Regions from separate parts of the Mesorhizobium sp. U510 genome, predicted to be linked through region 1. Evidence: predicted binding sites of a transcription regulator. Region 1 holds the regulator's gene; the other holds the start of a gene.
The links. Region 1 encodes LexA, which represses DNA repair genes until DNA is damaged. Its sites were predicted from a motif close to TGTTCNNNNTGTGTTCNG; they were not measured.
Positions count from the first base shown of each region.

Region 1 (5,753 bases):
CTGTCATCAGAGTTGACGACCGGGATACCGGCCTGGCGTGCGGCCGCGGAGACAGCGGCGATTGCCGGCTGGATCAGGTTCGAGGCCGGACCGTAGATCACGTCAGCCTTGCCGGCGAGCGAAGCGATGCGTTGCTGGATGTCATTGACGTTGTCGATGCCGACTTCCACGACCTCGAAACCGGCCGCCGGCGCCGCCGCCTTGATCTTTTCTATCAGGGCAACGTCATTGGCCTCGCCTGGATTGTAAGGCACCCCGAAGCGCTTGGCGTTCGGCAGCAGCTTCTTGGTGAAGGCCATCACCGCGGCGACATCCTGCAGATCGCTGGCGCCGGTCATGCCTTCGTCTCCGGCGTCCCACGACGGCACCAGCTTGGCCGCCACCGGATCGGTGACAGCGGCAAAGACGATCGGAATGCCGGAACCGGCGAGCGCCTTCTTGGCGATCTGCGATACCGGCGTGGTGATGGTGTAGATCAGCTTGGGCTGCTCCGCCTGCAGCTTGGCAATCATCTGCGGCACCAGCGATGCATCGAAGTTGGTATGGCTTTCGGTGTAGACGACGTCCTTGCCCTCGACAAAACCGTTGTCCGTCAATGCCTTCTTGAAGCCGGCTATGGCGGCATTGAGCTGCGGATGCTCGCCGAAATTAGCGATGCCGATGCGTATCTGATCGGCCGCGGCGCTGCCTGCGCTGACCATTAATGCGCCTGCCAGGGCCAATCCCGACAGCCAAGCGGACTTCGACTTCAACATCATTTCCTCCCAGATTTGATCAGCGCCGCCCACAGGACGGCAACTGCGGCGATCATGGTCAGTCGCCCGCCGTGTGTCAAACATTATATATAATTCTTGCCATACCTCCGCTTCATATATAATTTTCGCAAGCCGATGACGGACGGATGGCGATGCAGGATCAGAACAATTCCACGAAGACCGAGGCGGCCTATCAGCTGCTGCGGCGCGATATCCTGACCACCCGCCTCATGCCGGGCGCGCCGCTCAAGCTGAGCGCGCTGCGCGGCACATACGGCGTCGGCTGGACGCCGCTGCGTGAAGCCTTGTCCCGACTTGAAGCCGAGCGCCTGGTCACCGCCATCAGCAATCGCGGCTTTGCCGTCGCTCCCGTGTCGCGCGCCGAGCTCGAGGACTTGGCGCGCGCAAGGATGGTTGTCGAAATGCCGCTGTTCCTGGAATCGATCGCGAACGGCGGCAGGGAATGGGAGGACGCGGTCGTCACCGCTCATTACCGGCTCTCCCGGTGCAAGACCGCGGTCGAAGACCCTTCCGATGCGGCCGTCGACAAATGGGACGAGAGCCACGAGGCCTTCCATGCGGCTCTGCTGAGCGCGGCGACGTCGAACTGGCTATTGCGCTTCCGCTCGACGATCGCCGATCAACTGCGTCGGCATCATCGGTTTCTCGGCCTGGCGCCGACATTGCGGGCGGCGGCCGGCCTCAAGGACGGCTATGGCGAGGCTATGGACGCCCTGCGCGAGGCGATCGCCATCGAGCATCACACCGCAATCATGGAAGCGGCGCTCGATCGCAATGTCGAGCGGGCAAAGGCGCTGATGACCGCGCATATCGGCTACACGCTGCATGTCTATGTCCACAGCGAAGACAACGGCGCCAACACCTACACCGCGCGCGCCGGCAGCCTGAAAGCGGTTTCCGGATGACGTTGCCGCGGCGTCCATATCCACGCGGCCATGGCCGGCCTGAACCCGCGACCGTTGGCATTTTGATTTCGTTTCGTTCCGCCGGAAATGGATCGATACACCGTACAAATCCGCTCTGTGGACGCCTCTCAAATGCCTGATGCCAAACCGCATCCAGGGGTAGGCCACAGGCCATTAACCAAAATGATTTCAATGAACCTGCGGGGAGCGGAAGCGGTCTAGCGCGGCCCGCTGCCGGGGCCAAATAATTTCGGACGCGTTAACAAATTCATTAAACTTTAAACAGTTGCGGAACACAACTGGAACAGATAGTGTTTGTTCTGGGTTTGTTTTTCGATTCTGATTCACACCCGTCGTTCAATGCCTTGGGGGCCGCCATGCTGACACGCAAGCAACATGAACTGCTGATGTTCATTCATGAACGGCTCAAGGAAAGCGGCATTCCGCCTTCCTTCGACGAAATGAAGGAAGCGCTCGATCTTGCCTCCAAGTCAGGCATTCATCGCCTGATCACGGCACTGGAGGAACGCGGCTTCATTCGCCGGCTGCCCAACCGGGCGCGGGCGCTGGAAGTGCTGCGGCTGCCGGATTCGATCGCACCCGGCCTCAACGCGGCAAAGAAATTCTCGCCAAGCGTCATCCAGGGCAGCCTCGGCCAGGGTGGTCTTGGCCGCCAGATCAAGCCGGCGGCATCGCGCTTGCCCGCGGCCGGCAATAATGACGATGCGGTTTCCGCCGTGTCGATCCCGGTGATGGGTCGCATCGCCGCTGGTGTGCCGATCGATGCCATCCAGCATCAGACACATTCGATCTCGGTACCGCCGGACATGATCATGGGTGGCGAGCATTATGCACTTGAGGTCAAGGGCGACTCGATGATCGACGCCGGCATCTTCGACGGCGACACGGTCATCATCCGCAACGCCGACACGGCGAGCCCGGGCGAGATCGTCGTGGCGTTGGTCGACGAGGAGGAAGCAACCCTGAAACGGTTCCGCCGCAAGGGCGCCTCGATCGCCCTTGAAGCCGCCAACCCGGCCTACGAGACGCGCATTTTCGGGCCAGACAGGGTCAAGGTGCAAGGCAAGCTTGTCGGGTTGATCCGGCGCTACTGAGCAGGAACGGCAGGCTTTTCGGGTTTTTGATAGGGCGGCAGCCCCCTCGCCTCGCGCGAAAATTTTCGCTGCTCGTGCCAGGGCCGATATGGCCCGTCCACCGCGAAGCTGATGATTGGCGGACCTGTCGCCGATTGGCGGTCGAAGAAGACGGCGGCACTGCCCTTGCGGGCAAGTTGCCGTTTGGTGACGACAACAACCAGCGGATTGTGGCAGGAATCATAGCCGGTTGCGTCATTGACGACGATCAAATCGGCGAAGCCGCAAGCCTTCCAGGTGTCCTTGCGGTCTTCGACATGCGCGATGATCGCCCCTGACGGGTGCCGGGCAAGACAGACGCCATCCGTGCAATAAAACGGCGCTCCCGGCGGCAGATTGGCGGCATCGGCAATGTCGAATTGCCAGTCCGCCTTGTCGAACATCTCCGGCACGACGATGGTTTCGGACACCAGCGCGCGTTTCCAATTGTCGACGGTGAACTCGTTCGGGCGAGCCCGGCTGACCGCGAGTTCTCCACCGCCGATCGGCAGCGCCACCAAACGCGCATCTTCGGAAATCAGCACATCCGGGGCGCGCGTATCCGATACTGTCAGCAGGCCGGCAAGCGCGAATGGCACTGCCGCGAGCCGCAGCCAGGTCGTCGCCATCGTCGCGATGATCAGGGCGATGGTCACCAGCAGCACGGATTGCTGCGAAATCAGCCCGACCGCATCGACCGGGGAGCGCTCCGATATCCACGCCGATATGGCGATCATTGCGGTCAGGCCCTTGCCCATCACGTAAAGGAAGGGACCGTCGGCACCAAAGGGCATCGCAAGCGAACTGAGAACAGCGAAAGGCATGACAATCAGTGACACGATCGGCATGACGGCCAGATTGGCGAACAGGCTGAGCGGCGACACACGCTGGAAATGCCAGATGGCAAACAGCGCCGTGGCGCAGCCGGCGATGATGGATGTCATCGCCAACCCACCCGTCGCCAGCAGGAATTTTCGCGTGAGAAAACCCGGCAGGGATCGCTTTGGCGGTGGCGGTCTTGCCTTTCCCGCATGGTGATCCGCCCAGCCGGCATAAGCCCCGACCAGCGCCGCGGTCGCGGCGAACGACATCTGGAAGCTTGGGCCGACTACCTCATGCGGCGACACCACAATGACGGCGATCGCCGAGATCGCAAGATTGCGCATGGTCAGCGCCGCGCGATCGAACAGCACGGCAATCAGCATCACCGCCAGCATGATGAAGCTGCGTTCGGCCGCGACGACGACGCCGGAAATGACGAGATAGGCGGCGATCGAGAAAAGGGCCGCGGCGGCCGCATATTTCTTCACCGGCCGACGCGCGGAAAAGTCCGGAAACAGCGCGAAGGCGCCGCGCAGCAGCCCCATGATGGTACCGGCGACGAGCGCCATATGCAGTCCGGAAATGGAGATGATGTGATAGATGCCGGTGCGTCGCATCGCCTCGTTGATTTCATCGGGAATGCCGGCCCGCACGCCGACGATCAGCGCCGCCGCGATCTCACCCTCGGCACCGCCAACCGTGGCCCTGATGTGGTCGGCAATGGCTTCACGGGCATTTTCTATCCCCGAGAAAAGGCGGGCCGTGAGCGGCACCTCGTCGTCCGTGGCTGAGACAAGCTTTGGGTTGCCGAGAAAGAATCCGCTGCCGCCAATGCCGGCAAAATAGCTGTCGAAGGAGAAATCGTAACTGTCCGGCCGCACCGGACCGGTCGGCGGCAACAGTTTAGCATAGCCGGTGACCAGGGAGCCGGCAGTCATTTCCGCCGGGATATCTCGCGCCGAAAGCCTGACCCTTTCCGGCGCATAGCGCAGTTTCGGCCGGGCGGTCGACGTCACGTCGATGGTCAGCCGGATGCGGCCGGTCTCCATCCGGTCGAGCGAAACGACACGGCCGGTGACTTGCGCCGAGATTTCCGAACCCAGCATCTGGGTGCCCGCCCGCCATGTCTCGACCTTGGCGACAAGCAGGCCAAGCGCGCACAACAATGCCGCCGTGAAGCCCAGATGGGTTTTGGGCCAGGAGCGCGAAACAAATGCACAGACCGCCATCAGCACGACGACCGCGACAGGCTTTGCAAAATCAGGCTCCGTCGCGAGCGAATAATAGCCGATCGCTCCAGCGGCCAGACAAACCGGCACCAGCAGGAAGGCGATGCCCCGGTCAAGCTCGAGCTCCGCTGCCGTCGCCGCACTATGGCGTAGGCGAGGCCAGGAAACCCGGGCGAGTCGCCGCCGGACACGCACAATCCGGCCTGAAGCAGGCGGCGGAAGTGTCGCCGGCATATCCGCCTGCGGCGGCTGGCTGCCGGGTGCAGGCATAAGGGGCGATGGCAGTGGGTTCGCAAGGGGAGATGCAAACAACGACCGTTCGCTGACGCCAACACCAGCGTCCTCGCCCTGATCCGAGCCCCAGCCTCGTCCAGCCATCGGGTCCTGCCCCTTGCACCCCTGACGCCCTATGCTACATGAACGCGCGACGCGCGAAAGTCCGCGCGGCCGCACCCCGCTTCAGATGGTTTCCGAGAGTTTCATGTCCGACAAGGTCGTCACCCGTTTTGCCCCCTCGCCCACCGGCTATCTGCACATCGGCGGCGCGCGCACGGCTCTGTTCAACTGGCTCTATGCCAAACACACCGGCGGCACGATGCTGCTGCGCATCGAGGACACCGATCGCGAGCGTTCGACCGCCGCCGCGACGGCTGCCATCCTCGACGGCCTCTCCTGGCTCGGCTTGACCTGGGACGGCGACGCGGTCTCGCAGTTCGAGCGCGCGCCACGCCACCGCGAGGTCGCGGAGGAACTCGTGCGTCTGGGCAAGGCCTATTACAGCTACGAGACGCCGGCCGAGTTGGAGGCGATGCGCGAGGCAGCACGGGCCAAGGGCCTGCCGCCGCGCTACAACGGCCAGTGGCGCGACCGCGCCCCCTCTGAGGCGCC
Region 1 is NZ_CP180532.1:4,593,937-4,599,689, forward strand. It holds gene ACLGL5_RS24055 (ABC transporter substrate-binding protein) at 1-755, opposite strand, end outside; gene ACLGL5_RS24060 (GntR family transcriptional regulator) at 908-1,681, shown strand; gene lexA (transcriptional repressor LexA) at 2,059-2,796, shown strand; gene ACLGL5_RS24070 (ComEC/Rec2 family competence protein) at 2,790-5,243, opposite strand; gene gltX (glutamate--tRNA ligase) at 5,347-5,753, shown strand, end outside.

Region 2 (5,753 bases), 3.4 Mb from region 1:
AGCAGGCGGCGACGAAAGTGTTGAGGTCGAGCGACAGATTGTCGATCACCCGCAGCGGTCCAAACACCAGCAGGGCCGCGAACAGCATGCCCAGGCCGCACAACGCCGCGCCCGGGATGAAGAACATCCAGCGCGGATTGTAGACGAGCAGGAATTTGAGATGCCGCCAGCCGTCACGCCAGGTCCTGAGATGCGGCGGCCGGCTGCGGCCGTCGGGCTTGAGCGTGGTCGGCACTTCCTCGATGCGCAGCCCGGCAAGCGCGCTGCGCACCACCATTTCGCTGGCGAATTCCATGCCGGTCGTCTGCAGGTCGAGCTTGCGGATGCTCTCGGCGTTGAAGCCGCGCAGGCCGCAATGGAAGTCCCCGGTCTTGATGCGGAAAAACAGGCGGCCGACGAAGCTCAGCACCGGATTGCCGAGATAGCGATGCAGCGGCGGCATGGCTCCGGTTTCGATGCCGCCCTGGAAGCGATTGCCCATGACCAGGTCGGCGCCGTCGCGCAGGCGCGTCATGAAGGCATCCAGCGCGCCGAAATCGTAGCTGTCGTCGGCATCGCCCATGATGATGAAGCGCCCCCTGGCGGCGGCGATGCCGCCGAGAAGTGCCGCGCCATAGCCCTTCTGCGCCACCGGTACGACACGGGCGCCGCCCTGGGCCGCGATCTCCTGCGAACCGTCGGTGCTGCCATTGTCCGCGATCAGCACCTCACCCAGGATTCCGGCCTTGTCGAGGAAGGCCCTGGCCTTGCCGATGCAAACGGCCAGCGTCTCGGCCTCGTTGAGGCACGGCATCAGGATGGTGAGTTCAAGCTGTTTGGTCGCGGCGGCGCGGATGGCGGTGAGCGCGTTCATGGTCGTTGTTCCATCGAGGGCCCCCATCCGGCGCCTGCCGTTGGGGTATTCGAGGCCTATTCTTGTACAGCAAGGCTTAAGAAAACGATGACGCGGCCGCTTGTCTTGTCGCGATTGGGCTGGCGGGGATTGTGCCCTGCTGTTGCCGATCTTCAGATGTCGCGATTGGCAGAAGGCGCGGCGACCCTTATATCGCTCTCGTCGACTGCGCTGGGGACCCGCCATGAAGCTGAAAATCGCCGTCCAGATGGACCATATCTCCACCGTGTCGATCGCCGGCGACACGTCGTTCGCGCTGTCGCTGGAAGCGCAGCGGCGCGGCCACCAATTGTTCCATTACACGCCCGACCGGCTGTCGCTACGCGACGGCAAGGTGTTTGCGCGCATCGAGGAGATGCAGGTGCGCGACGAGAAGGGCAGCCATTACTCGCTGGGCGACAAGGTGCGCACCGACCTGTCGGAGATGGACGTCGTCCTGCTGCGCCAGGATCCTCCCTTCGACATGAACTACATCACCACCACGCATATCCTCGAGCGCATCCACCCGAAGACGCTGGTCGTCAACGACCCGGCCTGGGTGCGCAACAGCCCGGAAAAGATCTTCGTCACCGAGTTTGCCGACCTGATGCCGGACACGCTGATCACCAAGGACAGCCAAGAAGTCGCCGCCTTCCGCAAGGAATTCGGCGACATCATCGTCAAGCCGCTCTACGGCAATGGCGGCGCCGGCATCTTCCATCTGCACGAGGCCGACCGCAACCTCGCCTCGCTGCTCGAAATGTTCGGCCAGCTGTTCCGCGAGCCCTATATCGTGCAGCGCTACCTCAAGGATGTGCGCAAGGGCGACAAGCGCATCATCCTGATCGACGGCGAGCCGGTCGGCGCCATCAACCGCGTGCCGGCCGAGCATGATTCCCGCTCCAACATGCATGTCGGCGGCCGCGCCGAGAAGACCGAACTGACCGAGCGCGAGCGCGAGATCTGCGCCCGCATCGGGCCGTCGCTCAGGGAACGCGGCTTCATCCTGGTCGGCATCGACGTCATCGGCGATTACATGACCGAGATCAACGTGACCTCGCCGACCGGCGTGCGCGAGGTGCAGCGCTTTGGCGGCGCCGACATTGCCAGCCTGTTCTGGGATGCGGTCGAGGGGAAGCGGAAGTAACCTCCGAAACCCTGCTGCCTAAGCGATCCGGGAGGAGAAATGTGGCAAGCATCCTATATGAAAATGTCTTTTTAATACTCGCCGTTTGTTTCGGTATTGCGGCATCACTGGTGAATTTATTTGGGTTGACAGCATGCGAGGTAAATTCTTTCGTCCTCTCGACGAGAAGGACCGAAGCCTTTACGGACTTGCTTCGATACTGGTTATCCTGGCAGTCATTTTCATGGCTGCTCATATTCACTCCCTGGGTGGATCGAAATGAGACCTGCCGCGAGACTGGGGCTGACAATTCTGTGACGATGTCGCGCCTCACTGCGGTCATAGGCACACAGCGATATTTTCCGTTTTCAGTTCGTATTAACCATGTTCCGCCTTTTCAACCGGGCTCAATCCGGCTGCAACCATAGCGATTGCTTTGTTCTCGTAATGTTCTTGATTTGACCGGCAATCTGTGATTGTCTTCTGCCGGGGCCACGTTCCAGGCCTATCGCATGGGTTGCGGCCCATATCCGGGGTGGGAAAATGGTGGCGCGGGTTCGCACGGTCGCTTTCCAGGGCATCGAGGCCGTGCCGGTCGACGTGCAGGTGATGATCGCGCCCGGCAAGGTCGGCATGCAGATCGTCGGCCTGCCCGACAAGGCGGTGGCCGAAAGCCGTGAGCGGGTGCAGGCGGCGCTGCATGCGTCGGGCCTGTCGATGCCGTCGAAGAAGGTGACGGTCAATCTGGCGCCGGCCGACCTGCCCAAGGAAGGCAGCCATTACGATCTGCCGATCGCGCTTGGCCTGATGGCCGCGCTTGGCGCCATTCCGGGCGACATGCTGGCCGGTTATGTCGTGCTTGGCGAATTGTCGCTCGACGGCACCATTGCCGCCGTCGCCGGTGCCCTGCCGGCGGCGATCGGCGCCAATGCCGAGGGCAAGGGGCTGATCTGTCCGTTCGCCTGCGAGCCGGAAGCCGCCTGGGCCGGCAAGGACTTCGATATTCTGGCGCCGCGCAGCCTGATCGCCATCGCCAACCATTTCCGTGGCACGCAGGTGCTGTCGCGGCCGGAGGCCGGTATCCACGCCGCGGCGCGCGACCTGCCCGACCTTGCCGACATCAAGGGCCAGGAGACGGCCAAGCGCGCGCTGGAAGTGGCGGCGGCCGGCGGCCACAATCTGCTGATGGTCGGCCCGCCAGGCTCGGGAAAATCGATGCTGGCGCAGCGGCTGCCGTCGATCCTGCCGCCGCTGGCGCCGAAGGAATTGCTCGAAGTCTCGATGATCGCCTCGGTGGCGGGCGAGCTCGGCGAAGGCAAGCTGACCGACCGGCGGCCGTTCCGCGCCCCGCACCATTCGGCCTCGATGGCGGCAATGGTCGGCGGCGGGTTGCGCGCACGGCCGGGCGAAGTCTCGCTCGCCCATCACGGCGTGCTGTTCCTCGACGAGTTCCCCGAGTTCACGCCGCAGACGCTCGACGCGCTGCGCCAGCCGCTGGAGACGGGCGACTGCATGATCGCGCGCGCCAACCACCGCGTCACCTATCCGGCGCGCATCCAGCTGGTGGCGGCGATGAACCCGTGCCGCTGCGGCATGGCCGGCGAACCGGGCTATCGCTGCCTGCGCGGCGAACGCTGCCGCACCGATTATCAGGCACGCATTTCCGGTCCGCTGCTCGACCGCATCGACCTGCGGATCGAAGTGCCGGCGGTCTCGGCCAGCGACCTGATAAGGCCGGACCGGGCGGAGAAGAGTGCTGATGTGGCGTTGCGCGTCGCACGCGCCCGCACCCTGCAGCGCGAGCGTTTCGAACGGCTCGGCGTGACCAGCGCCACCACCAACGCCCATTGCGCACCTTCTGTCATCGAGGACATCGCGATGCCCGACGCAGCCGGCCTGTCGCTGCTCAAGGACGCCAGCGAGAAACTCGCTTTCTCGGCGCGGGCCTATCACCGCGTGCTGAAAGTGGCGCGCACGCTGGCCGACCTCGACGCCAGCGAAACCGTCGGCCGCATCCATCTTGCCGAGGCGATTTCCTATCGCATGAGTTCGGAACGCGTGGCGCAGGCGGCGTAGAGCGCCTTCCGCCGTCGCCAATCACTTCCGCAGCACCCAGGTACTGTCTCGCCCCAAAGCCGGCATCCATGCCTCGGTGCGCGACCTGCTTCGTGAGCGCACCGGCTGGATCCCACGAAGCCGGTGAAGCGAGTGCGCTCCGAATGCGTCGCCTCGTCCGGCTTTTGCGAGATGCGCAGCCTCGTCGGCTGCCGCTCATGAAGGAAGTTCATCCCGCCATTTGATAGCTTCCATCTCGACGCGGACCGCGTCCTGAACGTCGATGACCTGATGGACGTCGAATTGGAACGCCGGGAAGGTCGAACACATTTTGTGGACTACCAGCGGGTCATCTGCCTCGATCAGCATGCTGCCACCCCATTCACCCACCCGCGCCACGAAGGCATGTACCTTGACTTCGCTGGGTATCTCCCAGTGCCGGAAGATTTTCAGGATGCGCTTTTGGACGTTCTCGTATTCGATCGCCGATCCCTGTGGCCGCTCGTTCCAATTTACGAGGTATTTCATAATCTCCTCCCTCTGGGGTGACCGTAAATCCCCGAGCGGCACTGTAGCTCCCCTCCTTCAAAAAGAGGTAGGCATCACGACAGGAAAGGCGGTGAATCTGTCCGACATTTGAGAACGTATGAAGAACTCATTCGGCCTGACGGTGGATGCGGCTGATTTTGGGCGTAGAGGGCCTCGTAAAGCACGGTTTTGCCGATTTTCACGCGCGCGACCAGCCCGTCGCTGGGAGCTACAGGTGCGGCTTCGGGGGAGCTACCTATGCTAACATTGTGGTCAATTAAACCGCGCGTCGGGCCGATCCGCCTTTGCCCGGATCAATCGGTCGCGGGGATCAACTTCTGCAGCGTCGGCGTCAGGATCATGCCGAAGGTCAAGACATCGCCATAGGCTCGCGCGGAAAGCATTGCCCCGTGGACGGTCGCCATGAAGGCTTCCGCTTCCACACGCGGCGCATTCGATATTGCCAGTGTCCTCTGTTCTGCGCCGCGCTCGATGACGCCAGTCAGCCATCCCGAGAGAAACTGGAAATACGCCCGGACTTCCACGGCAACCTCCGGCGGAAGGGCGGGCAGCTCGCTGGCAAGCAGCGCGCAGACGCAGAACGGCACGCTCGCATCCTCGATGCATCGGGCCCAGATGCCGGCATAGGTTCGAAGCAACTCGGGCGGTTCGGGGACATCGCGCTCGAGCCCTCCCATGCCGATGACGGCATCCTCGAGGTAACGCTTGAGCAGGGTCTGCACGAGGTCGACCTTGCTGGGGAAATGGTGATGGATGCTGGCTTTGCGGATGCCAACCACCTCGGCGATATCGGCGTAGCTGAATCCATTGTAGCCGCCCGCGACGATGAAGGCTCGCGCGGCGGCCAGGATCTCGTCGGCGGTGTTCGAAGGCTTGCTCATGACTTGCTCCGGCGGAGGGCTCCTCTGCACTTAGAGCGGTTCGCCGTTTCATGGAAACCGGCGAACCGCTCTAACCCGTTTGTTTTGACGCGATTCCCAAGGGAAAGCGCTCACACTTTTGCTGGCATTGCCCTAACTTGCGACCCGCGGCGACTTGCGAAGGACGTCGCTGACCGACAGCCACAGAGCGGACACGAAGAAGTAGAAGGCGCCGAACGCGGCATAAGGTGCAACATTGGCGATGCCGATGATCTCCGTGCCGCCGGCCATC
Region 2 is NZ_CP180532.1:1,012,352-1,018,104, reverse strand. It holds gene ACLGL5_RS07005 (glycosyltransferase family 2 protein) at 1-853, opposite strand, end outside; gene gshB (glutathione synthase) at 1,077-2,018, shown strand; gene ACLGL5_RS06995 (YifB family Mg chelatase-like AAA ATPase) at 2,541-4,073, shown strand; gene ACLGL5_RS06990 (DUF3303 domain-containing protein) at 4,269-4,580, opposite strand; gene ACLGL5_RS06985 (TetR/AcrR family transcriptional regulator) at 4,895-5,482, opposite strand; gene ACLGL5_RS06980 (DUF308 domain-containing protein) at 5,615-5,753, opposite strand, start outside.
Region 2: a site for LexA is predicted at 2,435-2,452, ahead of ACLGL5_RS06995 (YifB family Mg chelatase-like AAA ATPase). Genes of this name have one in related genera too.